DNA from 3 places in the Neobacillus sp. K501 genome. Region 1 is predicted to be linked to each of the others. Evidence: predicted binding sites of a transcription regulator. Region 1 holds the regulator's gene; each other region holds the start of a gene.
The links. The regulator LexA, encoded in region 1, represses DNA repair genes until DNA is damaged. The targets are predictions, from matches to a motif close to CGAACATATGTTCG.
Positions count from the first base shown of each region.

Region 2: the regulator LexA is predicted to act here: its motif matches at 4,078-4,091, upstream of uvrB (excinuclease ABC subunit UvrB).
Region 3: the regulator LexA is predicted to act here: its motif matches at 2,918-2,931, upstream of ACWM35_RS03120 (WYL domain-containing protein).

Region 1 is NZ_JBSLYA010000001.1:257,407-263,891, reverse strand. It holds gene hflX (GTPase HflX) at 1-77, shown strand, start outside; gene ACWM35_RS01245 (methionine gamma-lyase family protein) at 92-1,363, shown strand; gene ACWM35_RS01240 (MerR family transcriptional regulator) at 1,837-2,238, shown strand; gene glnA (type I glutamate--ammonia ligase) at 2,273-3,607, shown strand; gene lexA (transcriptional repressor LexA) at 3,889-4,512, opposite strand; gene yneA (cell division suppressor protein YneA) at 4,672-4,995, shown strand; gene ACWM35_RS01220 (YneB family resolvase-like protein) at 4,999-5,649, shown strand; gene ACWM35_RS01215 (DUF896 domain-containing protein) at 5,732-5,962, shown strand; gene tkt (transketolase) at 6,147-6,485, shown strand, end outside.
Region 2 is NZ_JBSLYA010000009.1:68,223-74,707, forward strand. It holds gene ACWM35_RS18965 (copper resistance CopC/CopD family protein) at 1-433, shown strand, start outside; gene ACWM35_RS18970 (YcnI family copper-binding membrane protein) at 455-1,096, shown strand; gene ACWM35_RS18975 (EAL domain-containing protein) at 1,256-3,595, shown strand; gene ACWM35_RS18980 (CsbA family protein) at 3,676-3,924, shown strand; gene uvrB (excinuclease ABC subunit UvrB) at 4,205-6,184, shown strand; gene uvrA (excinuclease ABC subunit UvrA) at 6,192-6,485, shown strand, end outside.
Region 3 is NZ_JBSLYA010000001.1:631,846-638,330, reverse strand. It holds gene ACWM35_RS03140 (UvrD-helicase domain-containing protein) at 1-675, opposite strand, end outside; gene ACWM35_RS03135 (GNAT family N-acetyltransferase) at 802-1,224, opposite strand; gene ACWM35_RS03130 (YjcG family protein) at 1,233-1,745, opposite strand; gene ACWM35_RS03125 (alpha/beta hydrolase) at 1,844-2,566, opposite strand; gene ACWM35_RS03120 (WYL domain-containing protein) at 2,669-2,881, opposite strand; tRNA gene ACWM35_RS03115 (tRNA-Val) at 3,020-3,092, shown strand; gene ACWM35_RS03110 (lmo0954 family membrane protein) at 3,270-3,617, shown strand; gene ACWM35_RS03105 (PspA/IM30 family protein) at 3,636-4,283, shown strand; gene ACWM35_RS03100 (response regulator transcription factor) at 4,334-5,005, opposite strand; gene ACWM35_RS03095 (YhgE/Pip domain-containing protein) at 5,235-6,485, shown strand, end outside.

The DNA.
Region 1 (6,485 bases):
GTGAACTTTATCAATGTAAAGGCTATTCGATGAAGGATCATCAAATCTCAGGACAATTACAGAAATACAAACAGTAGATAGGAGCAACAACATGTTTCAACAGTTAAAAAATGGGGAAAAGCTGCAGCAATTAGTAAGAGGAGTCGAACAGCAAATTGCTGGAGTACATAATGCAATCGAGGAGCGAATTGAATTCAATCAATTTCGTGTCTTGCAAAGTTATAAAAAGCATCGAGTAAGCGATTCACACTTTATTCCTTCCACTGGCTATGGTTATGATGATATCGGCAGAGATACCTTGGAATTAGTTTATGCCGATGTTTTTGGTGGAGAGGCAGGACTTGTCCGCCCGCAAATTATTTCAGGAACGCATGCCATTTCAATTGCGTTATTTGGCGTACTGCGGCCAGGTGACGAACTTTTGTATATAACCGGAAAGCCTTACGATACGTTGGAAGAAATCGTCGGCATCCGTGGAAATGGAGTTGGCTCCTTAAAGGAATTCGGAATATCCTATGATAGTGTTTCTTTAACGCAGGAAGGGGCCATTAATTGGGACGATGTCGCCAAGAAAATCAAACCGAACACGAAAATGATCGGAATCCAACGCTCGAAAGGTTATGCCACTCGTCCATCCTTTACAATAGCAGAAATAAAAGAAATGATTGCTTTTGTGAAGGAAATCAAAAATGATGTGGTTGTGTTTGTGGATAATTGCTATGGTGAATTTGTTGAAGAATTAGAGCCTTGTCATGTTGGGGCCGACTTAATGGCGGGTTCGTTAATAAAAAACCCAGGTGGCGGTATTGCGAAAACGGGCGGCTATATTGTTGGGAAAAAGCAGTGGGTGGAGGCTTGCTCCTATCGGATGACTTCTCCTGGTATTGGTGCGGAAGCAGGAGCTTCCCTATATAGCCTTCAAGAAATGTATCAAGGCTTCTTTTTAGCCCCACACGTCGTTGGCCAAGCGTTAAAGGGTGCGGTATTTACCGCGGCATTCCTTGAAAAATTAGGAATGAATTCTTCACCGAAATGGAATGTGCAACGTACAGACTTAATCCAAGCAGTTCAGTTTGATGATAAGGACAAAATGGTTGCCTTCTGCCAGGCGATCCAGTTCGCATCGCCAATCAATTCTCATGTCACAGCTTATCCGGCCTATATGCCGGGCTATGAGGATGACGTGATCATGGCGGCAGGAACCTTTATTCAAGGAGCAAGTATTGAATTAACGGCTGACGGTCCAATTAGGCCGCCATATGTGGCGTACGTCCAAGGCGGACTAACCTACGCACATGTCAAAATCGCCGTTTGTTTAGCAATAGACAGCCTCGTTGAAAAGAAATTAATTGAATTAAATTAAGACTCAAGAGGATACTAAAGGATAGCTAATAAGGTTATCCTTTTTCTTTAAGGTTATGTTAAAGAATATTGCTGATAAGAATAAAAAATTACGTGTGGAATAGAGAAAAATCTTTTGTTAAAGGTCTCTACGTGCCTGAAGGTGGTCTAGAAAAGGAAATCGGTAACCTAAAGAGGTTTTACGTTACGGTAAACAGTTTGAATTAGAGATCTCGGTAAAGTAAAGCTGTTCTACGTGACCGAAAACGTGTTCAAGAAGAGAAACCAGTAATGTATAAAGGTTCTGCGTTATTGGGACGAGATACCGTTATTGAGAATCTAATCATCAATCAGCTTAATTGGTTCAAAAACAATAATTATACTTAACAAATCCTTTTGAAAAACCATGTGAGAAAACTTAACATTAGATTGACATCTTTTCTAACACGAAATATAATAGCAATATAAATTAGAAAAAGGAGAGGAGAAATTAAAGTGAGTGGGAAAGAATTACGCCGCTCCATGCCACTGTTTCCGATCGGAACAGTCATGCAATTAACAGAATTAACTGCTAGACAAATCCGTTACTATGAAGAGCATCAATTGATTTCTCCAGCAAGAACAGATGGAAACAGGAGATTGTTTAGTCTTATTGATATTGATAGACTGCTAGAAATTAAGGATTTAATTGATCAAGGAGTGAATATGGCTGGGATCAAGCAGCTTTTATTGATCAAAGAACAGCAGGCTAATGTTTTACAACAAGTAAATGAAAAAGCCAAACAAGAATTAACGGACGAACAGCTAAGAAATCTTCTTCGTCAAGAATTGCAGCAGGCTGGTAGATTTAATCGATCGTCGTTGCGTCAAGGTGATATGTCACGATTTTTCCATTAGAAAATTTTTATAATATAAGGTGGAGGGAATAAAAATGGCAAAGTATACAAAGGAAGATATTAAGAAATTAGCAGTAGAGGAAAACGTTAAGTTCATTCGTTTACAGTTCACTGATATTCTCGGAACAATTAAAAATGTAGAGATTCCAATTAGTCAATTAGAAAAAGCACTTGATAACAAAATGATGTTTGATGGTTCATCTATCGAAGGTTTCGTTCGAATCGAAGAATCTGATATGTTACTTTATCCAGATTTAAATACTTGGGTAGTTTTCCCTTGGACAGCTGAAAAAGGTAAAGTTGCACGGTTGATTTGTGATATCTATACTCCAGAAGGTAAACCATTTGAAGGTGACCCGCGTAATAACTTAAGAAGAGTATTAAAAGAAATGGAAGACTTAGGTTTCACAGACTTTAACCTAGGACCTGAACCAGAATTCTTCTTATTTAAATTAGACCAAAAAGGTGAGCCTACATTAGAATTGAATGACCAAGGCGGTTACTTTGACTTAGCTCCTACCGATTTAGGGGAAAACTGCCGCCGTGATATCGTTCTTGAACTTGAAGAAATGGGCTTTGAAATTGAAGCATCTCACCATGAGGTAGCACCAGGTCAGCATGAAATTGACTTTAAATATGCGGATGCACTAACAGCTTGTGACCAAATCCAAACGTTCAAGCTTGTTGTAAAAACAATTGCTCGTAAACACGGCTTGCATGCAACGTTCATGCCAAAACCATTGTACGGTGTAAACGGATCTGGAATGCACATGAACCTTTCATTATTCAAAAATGGGGAAAATGCATTCTTCGAACCAACAGGTAACCTTCAAATGAGCGATACGGCTCGCCAATTTATTGCAGGGATCTTGAAGCATGCGCCAAGCTTTACAGCAGTAACCAATCCAACTGTAAACTCTTATAAGCGTCTTGTTCCAGGCTACGAAGCTCCTTGTTACGTTGCATGGTCTGCTAGAAACCGTTCTCCACTTATCCGTATTCCGGCATCACGCGGATTAAGTACTCGTGTTGAAGTCCGTAGCGTTGACCCAGCAGCAAATCCATATCTAGCAATGGCAGTACTATTAAAAGCTGGTTTAGATGGAATTAAGAATCAATTAACTCCTCCTGCTCCAGTGGATCGTAACATCTATGTTATGAGCAAGGAAGAAAGAATCGAGGAAGGAATCATCGATCTTCCAGCAACTCTTGCTCAAGCTCTAGATCAATTGAAATCTGACGAAGTTATCGTTGCCGGTCTTGGCGAGCATATCTTCGAGCACTTCGTTGAAGCAAAAGAGATTGAGTGGGATATGTTCCGCACCGTCGTCCATCCTTGGGAGCGCGAACAGTATTTAAGTATGTATTAATAGTAATAGACTCAGTGTGGATTGGCTCCATACTGGGTCTTTTTTGTTATTTCTATTTAAAGTGGACTTGTGTGACCGAAAAGATGAAAAAGCAAGTAGTAGGGTCACAGCAGGAGGTCTGGAGTGACCGAAAAGATGAAAAGGTGAGTAGTTGAGTCACAGCAGGAGGTCTGGAGTGACTGTAAAGAGAATAAAGCAATTAGTAGGGTCATATCAGGAGTTCTGAACCATAAATAAAAAGCCCAATTCCACATGAATTGGACTTTTTGCTATTTAAAAAATTAATGAATATGACGATAAACCCCAATAACTTTCCCTAAAATCGAAACATTTCGCAAAATTATAGGATCCATTGTAGAGTTTTCCGGCTGAAGGCGGATGAAGTCTTTTTCTTTAAAGAATCGTTTACATGTAGCCTCATCTTCTTCTGTCATTGCAACCACGATATCCCCATTATTCGCTGTTTGCTGCTGCTTTACGATTACATAATCCCCATCAAGAATACCAGCTTCTATCATACTCTCACCCATGATTTCTAGCATAAATACATGCTCATCTGCAGGTGCTAGTCTTTCTGGAAGAGGGAAATATTCTTCAATGTTTTCGATGGCAGTAATCGGAAGTCCAGCTGTTACTTTCCCTAGAACAGGAACGTTGACTACATTGTTTCGAGGAATACTTACATGTTCATCTATTTCTAGGATTTCAATCGCTCTTGGTTTTGTTGGGTCACGTCTGATAAGGCCTTTACTTTCTAAACGAGCTAAGTGCCCATGAACGGTTGAACTCGATGCAAGACCGACCGCTTCTCCAATTTCCCTTACGGAAGGCGGATAACCTTTTTTCTTAACTTCCCCTTTAATAAAATCAAGGATATCCTGCTGCCGCTTTGATATTTTTGTCATTTTTTGTTACACCTCGCCCTAGTAATTATTAACTTTATTATATCATGTTCGTTTTTTTTATACAAACATAAGTTCGAATTAATTGTTGACATCAAACAAACGTTCGGATTATAATAAAGACAAATAAACGAACATATATTCTAGTAAGGGGTTTTGAAAATGAAAAAAATATGGAACCAATACTCTTATGCTATTTTACTTATTGTATTAAGCTGCTCTTTAGCCTTTATGTTATCTCTACGATTTAATTCACCAGAAGAAGATCAATATATAAAGATTAAGATCTCAGAAGGAGATTCTCTTTGGAAAATATCTAATCAATTTTCTGAGCAACATTCACTATCGAATAATGATTTTGTCAGTTGGGTCAAACAGCATAATGATATAGACGGAGATCAAATCTATCCAGGTGAAGAAATTATGATACCAGTAAACCAAGATGTTCCCTTTCCTACTGAACTGGCGAGCGCTGCAGGAGAATAGTAGATGAAAGCTATTATTTATTGCCGTGTGAGTACCAATAAGGAAACACAGGAAACCTCATTAATCCGTCAGGAAGAAGAATTAATTCAGCTTGCGAAACAATATCAATTTGAAGTTGTTTCTATTATTAAGGAACAGGCTAGCGGTTATGATTTAGAACGGGATGGAATTCTAGAGTTGTTAGACCAAATTAAGGATGTATCGGTACAAGCAATTCTCATTCAAGATGAAACGAGACTTGGAAGAGGTAATGCGAAAATCGCTCTTTTGCATTGTGTTTTAAAAGAAGGCATCAAACTTTATTCCATTTCACATAATGGAGAATTGCAGCTTTCAGAGTCTGATTCCATGGTACTGCAAATTGTCGGAATGGTGGAAGAATATCAGCGCAAGCTACATAATATTAAAATAAAACGTGGAATGAAAAGAGCGGTTAGTCAAGGATACAGGCCTGAGAAAAATTTGAAAAATTTAGGGCAGCGTTCTGGCCGGGACAAAATAGAGGTTCCGCTTAGCGAAATAATCCGTTTGCGAGAAAATGAATTAACCTTTTCTGAAATTACGGCGACACTTCGTGGATTTGGTTATAAGATATCAAAAGCAACTGTACATAGACGTTATCAAGAACATCTCGAAACCGAACAGGAAGAGTAGTGGACCATTTGCCTTGTCAGATGGTCTTTTTTTAAGTAAAATTAATCTTTATGCAGCAAGTATTGAAAGGAGGGTCAAACTCATGCTCTCAAAAGAAAAAATGGCTAGAATCAATGAATTAGCAAGGAAAGCAAAGTCATCTGGATTAACCGAAGCGGAAGCGAAGGAACAATCTGCGTTAAGAAGTGAGTATTTGTCAACTTTCCGCAGTTCCATGCTAGAAACGTTAACCAATACAACGATAATAGATCCAAATGGTACAGATGTAACACCTTCAAAAATAAAAGCCAGACGAAATAAAAATCTCCATTAAAAAAAAGGAAAACGCTTACTTCGTTTTCTTTTTTTACATATTGAGGCTTAGTATGTGTCAAAATAAGAAACATATGGTGTTTTAACCCTTAATTTGACTATATTTGTTGAATTAATTGAGGGAGAACTTTATTATTAATGGTGTTATTATCTTTTATCCTAGTGAAACAGGAGTGATTTAGTAAATGTTTGATACTATTGATGCATTATCAGTAACTTCAATTCGTACATTATCAATCGATGCAATTGAAAAAGCTAACTCGGGACATCCAGGTATGCCAATGGGTGCTGCACCTATGACCTATGCATTATGGACACGTTATATGAACCATAATCCGAAGAATCCTAAATGGTTTAACCGTGACCGCTTTGTTTTATCTGCTGGCCATGGCTCAGCGTTATTATACAGCATGTTACATTTATCTGGTTATAACCTTTCAATGGATGATTTAAAACAGTTCCGTCAATGGGGAAGTAAAACTCCAGGGCATCCAGAGTATGGCCATACAGAAGGTGTAGAAGCA
Region 2 (6,485 bases), on a different contig from region 1:
AGAAAAGATTGGGACGTTGTTGAAAGTGGATTTCTCTCTCATGATAGGTATTTTATGTATCGTAGGAATCTTTACCTTCTTAAGTCCACTACCAGAGAATAAGCCACTCCATTGGGTTGAAAAGGGAGAAGAGATAGACTTCACTGCAACGATTTCTCCAATGGTGCCTGGCACCAATGATTTCATGATTAAAGCAGATGCACTACAAGAAGGACTGAAGATCAAACGAATAGAACTAATTTTAATCAATAAAGACAATTCTGATGTAGCGCCGATTCGTGTTCCCCTTGAAGCTTATGAAGCGGGAGCGAAAGCGCATTATATGATCGATGGTCAATACTTACCGTTTTCAGGAAACTGGGAAGCGGAGGTCAGGATTTTAGATTCAGAAGATAATGAAAAGGTTTATCGAAAAGATTTCAGAGTTTACTAAAAAATGATTGGAGAAATGAAAATGAAAAAATTAATAACTTCTATCGTATCGATGATGGGTGCCATGACCATTTTTGCTAGTGTGGCAAGTGCCCATGTTACTGTCCAACCAAATGAAACATCACAAGGAAAATATGAAGTATTTACGGTAAAGGTTCCAACTGAAAGCGACGATGTTCCAACAACAAAAGTAGAGGTGAAAATTCCTGATACCGTAGATGTTACTCGTTTCGAGCCAAAACCAGACTGGAGTTATGAAGTTCAAAAAGATGATTCTGGTAAAATTACTAGTGTCATTTGGACTTCTAAAGGAGAAGGGCTATCAGCAACTGAATTCGGGATGTTTAATATGTCTGGGAAAGTGGGCGATGATGCTAAAGAAATCGTATGGAAAGCCTACCAAACCTACAAGGATGGAAGTGTAGTGGAATGGGTTGGTGCGGAAGATGCAGAAAAGCCAGCATCTGTTACCGTTGTACATGAAGCAGAAGGAGACGCACACGGACACGGGGCCGCGTCAACCGATTCAACTTCTGATACACATGCAACAGAAGAAACGGAAGTAAGTGCTGATACTGGTTCGTCACAAGTACCACTCTTTCTTTCCATTGCAGCACTAATTGCTGGTTTGCTAGCTTTAGGAATTTCTTTAAAAAAGAGATGATAATATTAAGAAGACAAGGGAATTGATCTCTTGTCTTTTTTTTGTAGATAGCTAGGAAGATTTTACTAATTTATTAATAGGAATAAGATGGTACAATAATGGATATATAAGACAAATTTCTACATATTTTTTTGATTATTCATTTAATGGAGAATCTAATTGGGAAGGAATACAACGATGAAATTAAAAGGCAAAATGGTTTTGGTAGTAGGAATTACCGTGTTTTTATTTCTAACTCTTCTTTATATTATAATACGACCCTCCATTCTTGAAGATTCTGTTAAATTTGATAAAAGTAATGTGCAAAAAGAACTAGAAACGATTAATCACCAAATCCAATCAAAAAAGGATACTTTAAATAGAACCAACCGTGACTGGGCTGTTTGGGATGAAACGTATTACTATTTACAAGGAGAAAACCCAGAGTATGTTGGTGTCAATCTCCAAGACGATACATTTGATAATAATTTGATTAACTATATGATATTTTTAGATTCTGAAAACCACCTAGTTGATCAAAAGGGCTATGATTACATACAAAAGAAGCCAATTGAATTAGGTAGTGATTTCTACCAAATTTTCTTGCCTATTTTATCATCTGATAAAATGAACAGCTCCCAGTTGGTAATGTCGGATCTTGGGTTAACCATGAATTCAATTCGATCGGTCTATAAAAGTAATGGCAAAGGTGAATCGGCAGGAACGTTAATCATGGGAAAAATGGTAAATGCGTCTTTTATAAAAAGACTAGGGGAAGGCCTTTCCCTAGATCTCTCTTTTAAGCAAGTCAAACCCACGAACTCTCATTTAACGAACGTTACACAAATATCTGAAAAAAAAATAAAAGGCTCTTTCTACATAAAAGATTATTCGGAAAAAGAAACATTTGAAATCAGTTTTATCAGCAATAGGGATTTTTATATACAAAAAAAATCGAGCATTAAACAATTGTCAAAGACCGTATTATTTACTGGTTTATTCTTTATCCTGTTGATCACTGTTTTACTTAACCAATTTATTCTATCTCGTGTTCAAGGATTATCCTTTCAATTGATGGAAATCCAAGAAAATAAAAAGGTTAATTCTAGAATTAAAATAAGTAAAGGTCATAAAGACGAATTAACCGATCTCGAACATTCGATAAATAGAATGCTAACCTCACTCGAGGAGAAGCATAATGAAATTGTGCAGCTGGCTTACTATGATCAACTGACATTAATTCCAAACCGCTATTCATTATTTAGGCAATTTACCCGAATTACTGCTGCTTACGAAGGGAAACTGGCAATTTTGTTTTTTGACCTCGATGGCTTTAAAAAGGTCAATGATTCTATGGGTCATAAAACAGGAGATGCATTGTTACAGAGTGTATGTGAGCGGGTGCTTCCGATCATTAAGCAACATAATGGAATAATGGCCAGATATGGTGGCGATGAATTTATTATTTTATTAAAATATCATGAGAAATCCGAATTAGAGTCTTTCATTGAGAAGCTCTTGCAGGAAGTCGGTAAGGAATATCTATTAAGCACTTATAAAGCCTCTGTAACCGCGAGCATTGGGGTTAGCAGTTATCCGCAGGATGGTCAAATGTTAGAGCAGTTACTACAAAAAGCGGATATTGCTCTACATGAAGCAAAAAAAAATGGAAAGAATCAATTTGTTTTTTATCAAGATCTTACAACCAATCGTAATTATATTAATTTACTAGAATTAGAGAATGATTTGAAATTCGCTTTAGGAAAGAATCAATTTGAAATCTACTATCAAACGATTGTCTGTGGCAAGTCACATAGAATATCTGGGGTGGAAGCTCTCTTACGCTGGCATCATCCGGACAAGGGAATGATTTCTCCAGCTGTATTTATCCCAATAGCAGAGGAAACGGGATTAATGCCAGCGATTGGAGAATGGGTCCTAGTTGAGGCTGTGAAGCAGATTAGTGAATTGCACCAAAAGGGCTTTGAAGATTTGACTTTGTCTGTGAATGTATCAAAATCCCAAATGAAGGATTCTCGCTTTATTAGAAAGCTTGATCAAGTCCTGACGGAGTCAAACTTTCCACCTTCCTTATTGCAAATTGAAATTACGGAAAGTGATGTTAATAATGAATTAGCAGAAATACAACGTTTTTCACATGAGCTGAAGAAAAGGAAGGTCAAGTTGGCATTGGATGATTTCGGGGTAGGTACATCTGCTCTCGTTTATTTAAAAGAACTTCCAATTGATGTGATTAAAATTGACCGGAACTTTATTAAGAATGTCCCGAGTGAGACTTTTGATACGCTCCTTTTATCCGGTATTTTTGAAGTTATCACAGGGCTAAATTTAGAGGTTGTAATTGAAGGGGTTGAGTCCGAGGAACAATTGGATTATATTTCTTTCCATTTTAACTCGATGATCCAGGGCTTTTACTTTAGCCGCCCAATGCCGTTCACCATTCTTGAAAAGGAATTTTTTGAATTGGAAAAGAGCGAAACGGGTTCCTTGATTTCTTAAAAAAATAATCATTTATGTTGCTTTTTATTAAATATATTTTTAGAATTAATAAACAGAAAACAATGAATGAGGTGTACCCATTGGAAGAGGTTTTTAGATACTTATCGGCGTTTATTTTGCCAGGATTGCTTGTCTTGCTTTTCACCCGGGTCACATATAATCGGTTCATCGGTCTTGGATTAACGGTTGGACTCATTGCTGCTTCTGTTTATAAAGGGTATACAAACACATTTGCACTTATCGTTATCGATTCTTTTTCATTAACAGCCGGTTTCTGGCTGGCGCTAAAACTGAAACCAAAGCTAGTGTCCTCAAAGTCTGTCGAGTAATTGACAGACTTTTTTGTGTGCTTGGCGAGTAAATCGTCGAGCCTCGCGGGTAAATTGGGAAAAACCGAACTCGCGAGTAAATGGTGGAATCTCGCGAGTAAAACCGAGAAATCCGCGAGTACCTAGGCCACTCTACAAGTAAATGATAAAAAACGAATATTCGTTCGCATATTATTGGTTTGTTTTTAGGGAATTGTGTTAAAATGGTAATATATTGTTTCGAAAATACATTTTTCAGGCAATGCATGTCTGAAAGGTGTTTGAACGGGAGGGAGATCGTGTGAAGGATCAATTTGAATTAGTCTCGAAGTACTCGCCGCAGGGGGACCAGCCGGAAGCGATTCGTCAGTTAGTCGCAGGCATCAATAATAACCAACGTTACCAAACACTTCTTGGTGCAACCGGGACGGGTAAGACATTTACGGTTTCCAATGTCATTAAAGAAATCAATAAACCGACACTTGTCATTGCCCATAATAAAACATTGGCTGGGCAGCTTTATAGTGAGTTTAAGGAATTTTTTCCAAACAATGCTGTTGAATATTTTGTCAGCTACTACGATTACTATCAGCCTGAAGCCTATGTTCCACAAACGGATACCTTCATTGAAAAAGACGCTAGTATTAATGATGAAATTGATAAACTTCGCCACTCTGCAACATCCGCGTTGTTTGAGCGTAAAGATGTCATTATCATCGCCAGTGTCTCCTGTATTTATGGCCTCGGTTCGCCAGAGGAATATCGGGAAATGGTGTTATCCCTTAGAACGGGAATGGAGATCGAGCGCAATAAGCTTCTTCACCGCTTAGTGGATATCCAATATGAACGGAATGATATTGATTTTAAGCGCGGAACGTTTCGTGTCCGTGGTGATGTGGTGGAGATTTTCCCTGTTTCACGGGATGAGCATTGTATGCGAGTTGAATTTTTCGGTGATGAAATCGATCGCATTCGTGAAGTCGATGCCTTGACAGGTGAAATCATCGGTGAACGCGAACATGTCGCGATTTTCCCAGCATCCCACTTCGTTACGAGAGAAGAAAAGATGCGGGTTGCGATTGAAAATATTGAAAAAGAACTCGAGGAGCGGCTTGAAGAGCTACGTGAAGACAATAAATTGCTCGAAGCGCAGAGAATCGAACAGCGCACCCGTTATGACCTTGAAATGATGCGTGAAATGGGTTTTTGCTCGGGAATTGAAAATTACTCAAGACACCTAACCCTAAGACCTGCAGGCTCAACCCCATATACACTCTTGGATTATTTTCCAGAAGATTTTCTACTTGTCATTGATGAGTCGCATGTGACTTTGCCGCAAGTAAGAGGGATGTTCAACGGGGATAAGGCACGCAAGCAGGTGCTTGTCGACCACGGCTTCCGTTTGCCATCCGCACTTGATAATCGGCCATTGACATTCGATGAGTTTGAAAAGCATGTCCATAATGCCATCTTTGTATCGGCAACTCCTGGTCCCTACGAGCTGGAGCACACACCGGATATGATTCAGCAAATTATCCGTCCAACAGGTTTACTTGATCCAACGATAGAGGTTCGACCAATCGAAGGACAAATCGATGACTTAATCGGTGAAATTCAAGATCGCGTGCTGAAGAATGAGCGTGTGCTCATCACAACCTTAACGAAGAAAATGTCTGAGGACTTAACGGACTATCTTAAAGAAATCGGCATTAAGGTTCAATACCTGCACTCAGAGGTTAAGACGCTGGAAAGGATTGAAATCATTCGAGAGCTCCGCCTAGGTAAATACGATGTTCTGGTAGGGATCAACCTGCTTAGGGAGGGCCTGGATATCCCAGAGGTTTCGCTGATTGCGATACTGGATGCCGACAAAGAAGGCTTCCTGCGCTCGGAGCGTTCGTTAATTCAAACGATTGGCCGGGCAGCCCGTAACGCCAATGGTCATGTCATTATGTACGCAGATAAAATGACGAATTCGATGGAGCTGGCGATTAGTGAAACAAAGCGCCGCCGGGCAATCCAAGAGGAATATAACTTAAAACATGGAATCACACCGCAAACGATTCAAAAGGAAATTCGTGATGTGATTCGTGCCACTCAAGCTGCTGAAGAGCAAGAGGATTACAAACCAGCAGCATCATTCGGCAAAATGTCTAAGAAAGAAAAAGATAAATTGATTGCGACGATGGAAAAAGAAATGAAGGAAGAAGCGAAGGCGCTTAACTTTGAGCGTGCTGCTGAGCTTCGTGACCTGATTTTGGAATTGAGAGCGGAAGGATAACAAAAACATGGCAATGGATAAGATTACGATTAAAGGAGCTAGGGCTCACAATTTAAAAAATATTGATATCACCATTCCGAGAGATAAACTGGTTGTTTTAACAGGACTTTCTGGTTCTGGAAAGTCCTCGCTTGCTTTTGATACGATTTACGCTGAAGGACAGCGGCGTTATGTCGAATCGCTGTCTGCCTATGCACGCCAATTTTTAGGTCAAATGGATAAACCAGATGTCGATAAGATTGAGGGATTATCTCCGGCTATCTCCATTGATCAAAAAACCACAAGCCGTAATCCTCGTTCC
Region 3 (6,485 bases), 370 kb from region 1:
AATACTGTGAAAGGTGCCTGTCACCAGTTGATTTATTTTTTCTCTTTTCATTTGCGGATAGGATAGCAGACGGTTTTTCATTTCTCCTGCAGCCTTTGAAGTAAATGTAACGAGCATTATGTTTCGCGGATCAATATTTTTTACTTCAAGCATAAAGGCCGTTCGTGCAGTGAGAACTCGTGTTTTCCCGCTTCCGGCTCCGGCAAGGACCAGCAGGGAACCATCAATTTCAGTGACGGCTGCCGCTTGACTTTTATCGAGAACAACTCCATTGGCTGATAGTTCCATTAAATAAGGGGAGTGCTCTAATTGTGGAACTTCATTAGACTTTTTAAAAGCTATAGAGGTTTCAATTAATTTAGCTGGCCGAAATAAACTGACATTATTGGGTGTATCCACTATGGTTCGCCCCTGCGGTATTCGGAATCCGTTGCGCTCCACATGATTGACTTCCTTGCTATTGGTAGGGATTTCAGGCACGATACAATCCGCTATTTTAGCATTCACATGGCTAAAGTGGGGAAGTTCATGGATTCCTAGAATGAACCGGACCTTTTGCTGACAAACAGGGCAGGATAATTCACCATTTTTTCCTGCTAAATATATTTTTTGATATTGGTCACGTTCTAATTGATCAAGACCAATTCTTCTATTTTGATACATGGCTATTTTCATTGTTCATTCCTCATTATCCAAAAATACGACAATCTTAATCATAACAAAACGTGTGGCTCTCGAAAAGTGGAGGGAAGTGGTCAAAATGAAAAAAGCACTTGTCACGAAAAGGACAAGTGCTTGTCTTTAAAATTTTTTTACCATTGTTTTATGAGGAATTCCTGCGTCTAAGAATTCTTCGGAAACGACTTCATATCCAAGACCAGAGTAGAAAGGGATAGCGTGTGTTTGTGCATTTAATTTTAATTTTTCGACCCCATGTTTGATTGCATGGGCTTCAATTTCATTCATGATGGCTTTTCCTGCACCAGTTTTTCTTGCTTCCTTTAATACGCAAATGCGTTCAACTTTTCCGTAACCATCAACGACACGGAAGCGTCCCGCGCCAATTGGTGAACCGTTTTGGTAAGAAACAAAATGCGTAGCTTCATCCTCATACTGATCAATTTCTTCTTCAGCTGGGACGTTTTGTTCACCTATAAATACGGTTTTTCTTACCGAAAAAGCATCATTAAGTTCATTTTCATTTTCAACAATTTTTACAGTCACGTTTTTATTTATTCCTTTCCAAGACGAAATGTTTCATAGACTGTCCATGAATCATTATCTAGTTGATAAAGTAAATGGAAACGGTCAATTGTTTCTTCATGATTGATTTTTTTCATTCTTAAGGAGCCATAAACATCTGAATGTTCATCGTTAGATAACTTTTGTCCAATGGTAATATGAGGAACAAAGGCATATTCCATATTTTGCTCACTAAATTCTTGGTTAATATCATTATGAAGCTTAGCCAGTTCTTCCGTAGGTTCAACTTTAAAGTAAATAACATTATTTACCGGCTGAAATGAGCTTATTTTGGAAGTCTTTAATGTGAAGGCATTCGTATTGCCTGCAATTTGACGCAGCTTTTCAGCATAGTGCTTGACTTCTTCTTCTGTTGCTTCAAAGGCATTTTTTAAAGTCAAATGTGGAGTAATCAATGCATAATGCGGGTCATAACGTTTACGATAGGAATTAGCTAAATCCTGCAGTTTTTTTGATGGAAAAATAACAACCCCAAATTTCATATGTTTACCTCCAATGAACATGAATTTATCTAAAAATAGACTCGTTACTCCAAAAGTCTTCTAATTATTATAGCAAATTTTCAAAAAATAAGATATGACTAGAACATTGCCTTAAGGGCACGCTTTAAATCGGTTTGCCAATATTTCCAGGTGTGATTTCCATTGAATTCTTCATAAAAATGGCTGAATGACTTTTCATTAAAAGCTTTCGCCAGTTCTCGATTAGGAGTAAGGAAATCACGGATTTCACCTTTTGTGGTTGGAACTTCTGTTTCTTGGTTACCAATAACATGATAGATGTCTAAAAGCTGTGGTTCGCCAAAATTTCTAACTGAGTTTATTATCTCATTATTGACAAACGGTGACTGCAACAACACCTTGCCAAACGTGTGCGGATATTGGAGGGCAGTCATTAGTGACACCGTTGCTCCTAGTGAATCTCCAATCAGTGCTCTTGTAGTACCCATATGATAGGTTGGAAATTCTTTATCGAGATATGGAACTAATTCATGGGCAAGAAAGCGTATGTATGCTGGATTTTGTTCGCCATCAGGATGATACTTTTTCCAGCGGTCCTCTACATTTTTATAGGGTATCCCAATAATGATTAAATTTTCGATTTCCCGCTCGTAAAGATACTCATCTGTTAATCGCCCAATTCGGCCTAGCTGAAAATAATCGCGGCCATCCTGAGCGATTAACAGAGAGTATTTGTATAATGGTGAAAAGTTAGCTGGCAAGTAGACAAGTAGCTGAATTTCTTCTCCCAGCTCTTTGCTTTGAAAGGTCGTTTCTTTAATTGTGCCTCTTGGAAATACCATGTGACAATTCCCCCCATGTTTCGATTGATACATTAGAATTTTATCATATACAAGTTGGAAATGCTCAAGGGGAAAGTATTGTGGTGGGGAGTATGTGTGAAGTTAATGGAGATATCGTTTATTTGGCATGATAGATAGGATATTTTCACGTTTAAAGGTTCGAATCTGTTTACGTAGCAAACAATAGGCGAGGATGTATTCATTATTTACTTCCTTCACAAGCAGCTTCCGTTGGGAAATTTGATTATCCTCAGACAGATAAATCATTTCTAATGGCATTTTTTCTTCGATGGATCGTAATAAAAGCCCTTCCATGTGATCACTCCTTTCTCTATATACTATTAGTATATCCGAACATTCGTTCTTTATTCGGTAGATGTGTAGGAGCAATTAAATAAAATTAGTTGACATTTTTAGCAATTTGAATATAATTAGATTTGTAGCTTAATAAGAGATCTGTTAGCTCAGCTGGGAGAGCGCAACCTTGACAGGGTTGAGGTCGGGGGTTCGAACCCCTCACAGGTCATCAAAAATCCTAATACTCATGTGGTATTAGGATTTTTTGTGTTTAAAGGGTCAGTCTCAATAGGGGACTGACCCTTTCTACGTCTTGGGACCTATATGAAAATCAAGCTTAGGCTCAATTATGAGAAGCTATGAAAAAAGGTAAGATGTAATCAAGAAAGCAAAGGAGGAAAACAAAATGAAAAAATTTGGTTTACTTTTAGCAGGTGGAATCGCAGCAATGGTGTTACTCTCTACAATTGGTCCGATGATTGGATTACTTGTAAGTTTGGGGATTCTTTACTTCATATACAAACAGTTTATTAAAGCTGAAACAACTGGAGGGAAAATTGTCCTAGGAATCTTCGGAGTTATTTTCTTAATGGCTTCTATCTCAAATGCTCCAGCAATCATAGGTGCTGTTGCTGCATATGTACTTTACCTGGTATATAAAAACTGGAACAACAGTAAACGTACCATCGTGAAAGAAGAAACTGATCCATTCGTTAATTTCGAAAAACAATGGAATGAATTAAACAAATATTAATAATAGGAGTGATTTACAATGACAAACTTATTTACTAGAATGAAAAATACGATAATGGCTGATTTACACGAGACACTTGATAAAAAAGAAAGACAAAACCCAATAGCGATGTTGAATCAGTACCTTCGCCAATGTGAGCAGGAAACAGAAAAGGTTAAAACACTGGTTGAACGTCAACATAAATTAAAAGATGAGTTTACAAGAGAACTTTTTCAGGCAGAGAAGTTAGCAGAAAAAAGAAAACATCAGGCGGAAGTCGCTGCAAAAGCAGGGGAGGTAGAGCTTTCTCAATTTGCGGCTGCAGAGTATCAGCAATATACCGAACGTACTGAACGATTAACAGCATCTTTGGAACACGTTAAAGGGCAGCTTGGGGAATTAGAAAGAAAATACGAAGAAATGAAGCATAAGCTGAAAGATATGGATCTTCGCCGCCTGGAGTTAATGGGGCGTGAAAATATTACCAGAGCAAACCATCGTATCAATCAAGTATTGGATTCCAATACTGATAACAATCAATTATTCTCTCGTTTCCAAGAAATTGAAAACTATCTCGATCGCCTAGAACACCAAGTAAACAGTTCTTACTACCGCAGTACCATTGATGCAAGGGTCGAAAAAATTGAAAATGAAATGAAAAAAGAAGAGAGCAAGATGAGTATTTAAGGATACGAAACACATGGATATTTAGTTATTATCCATGTGTTTTTTACTTTTTAAAGGATAATTCCTTTTCTCATCCCGACTGCAACAGCCTCTGCTCGATTATTAACACCAAGTTTTCTAACTACCGAAGTTATATAATCTCGTACAGTAAATTCACTAACCGTCATCCAAGCTGCCATTTCTTTTGTCGAATATCCATTAGCAAGATGCTGAAGTACTTCTGTTTCCCGTTTACTAAGGAGGCTCTTTTCTCGAATCGGCATGAATGGGGAAGAAAAATAATAAGAAAGCAAAGATAAGTAGTTTTTTTCAAATGGGTATTCACCATAATAGCGATCTACTAGAACGCAGCCAACGACAGTATTAAGTAAACTAATTGGGATGATAGCTAATGTTAAATCCAGTTCCTTTAAATATTTGTCAGGAAAATAGTCAAGACTTTCCTCGGTTTTAATAAAAGCAGGCATGTTTCTAATTAATGAATGATAGATTGGAAAAATGGGGCGGACATCCTCCTTTATTCCTCTTATCGACGAAGCCTGATCATTTTCGTACATTAATACCCCTTCACCTAAATGACTTAAGGGTGAGTAGGTAAAGAAGGCGGCTCGTTCGAATGGAAAGAATTCAACACAGCCACGAAGCATTGCCTCAACCTTAATTTTAAGATCGGAGATTCCAGCCATTTTCTTTAAATACTCGTTGACAGCTGTATCCACCATTCGACAATTTTCACCCCTATATTTTCAGTGATTTTAATCATAATACATTCATCTTACAATAGAGTGAAAGTTCTTACAATTTTTTCTGCTACTTTTTGACATATTCCTTAAATAAGTAAGAACTAATCAGAATTGAGGAGGATTGGTTATTCGGAAATAGGATCAATATTTAACAGCAATAATGAATGAGGCTTCAGTCATTATTTATTAAAGCTAAGGGGGAATTTTTTTGAAAGTATTTTCTGAATTAGCACTTCTAAGAAAAGGGAAAGGAGGCTTTTTAATACCTTTACTTGCGGCAATTGTGATTCCACTTATTTATGTCCTTATTTATCTATCGAATCTCTTGGATCCACCCGAAACTTTACCAGATGTACCCGTTGCTGTGGTAAACATGGATATGGGTGCTGAAAATGATGGTGAAAAGCTTACTGTGGGGGATGATCTAGTAAAGGAACTTCAAAAAGAAAAAAAACTGGGATGGGAATTTGTTAGTGAAGAAGATGCCGACCAAGGCTTAAAGGACAATAAGTATTACTTGGTTATAAAAATTCCAGAAGATTTCTCTGAAAGAGCAACCACCGTCATGGATGATAATCCTCAAAAATTACCGCTTGAATATATCCAAAATGAGGGGAAAAGCAGAGTTGTTGCGGATGTAACAAATGGCGCCGTTGAAACAATAAGAGAAACACTGGCAACCAAAGTAACAAAAAAATATGTAAATAATGTATTTACAAGTCTTGGAGATATTGCTGATGGTTATCAGACAGCAGCAGATGGAGCAAATAAGATTCATGATGGATCTACTCAACTCCACGATGGGTCAAGCTTGCTTCATCAGACCTTAACTGGTAAAGCCGGCGACATTCAAACACTAGCTAATGGAGCTAGTGAGCTAGCTGCTGGAACAAAAACACTTCATGCTGGTACTGCCCTATTAAATAGCAGTCTTCAGACAAAATTATCTGATGTCAAAAAACTTGCGGCTGGTGCGAAAGAAATTGAAAAAGGTTTAACCGATTTAAAACCAGGAACGGAAGCCATATTGGGAGGATTAAAGCAGACTCAAGCAGGTACCGTTGGTTTCAAGGAAAAGTTAGAAAAGGAGCTTCTTCCAGGAAGCACAAAGGTGAAGGATGGAATTAATGGGGTAAAGGCAAATGTACAGCAATTGTCAGATTTATCCTCCAACGTCAGCCAATTATTAGCGGCATACCTTGAAAAACATCCAGAGCTTAAGAATGATTCTGAATTGATGACGATTGCTGGTAAAAGTGATGCATTATCTAAAAATATGGCTGGACTTAACACTGGGATTATACCATTGCAACAAGGTGCAGCTGGCGTAGAAAAAGGAGTAAGTGATTCGATTACCGGGACACAGAAAATTATTGATGGAATTGGTACATTAGCTGCCAATCAAGAGCAAAAAATTGTACCCGGGACAGCGAAATTACTGGAAGGTTCAAAACAAGTT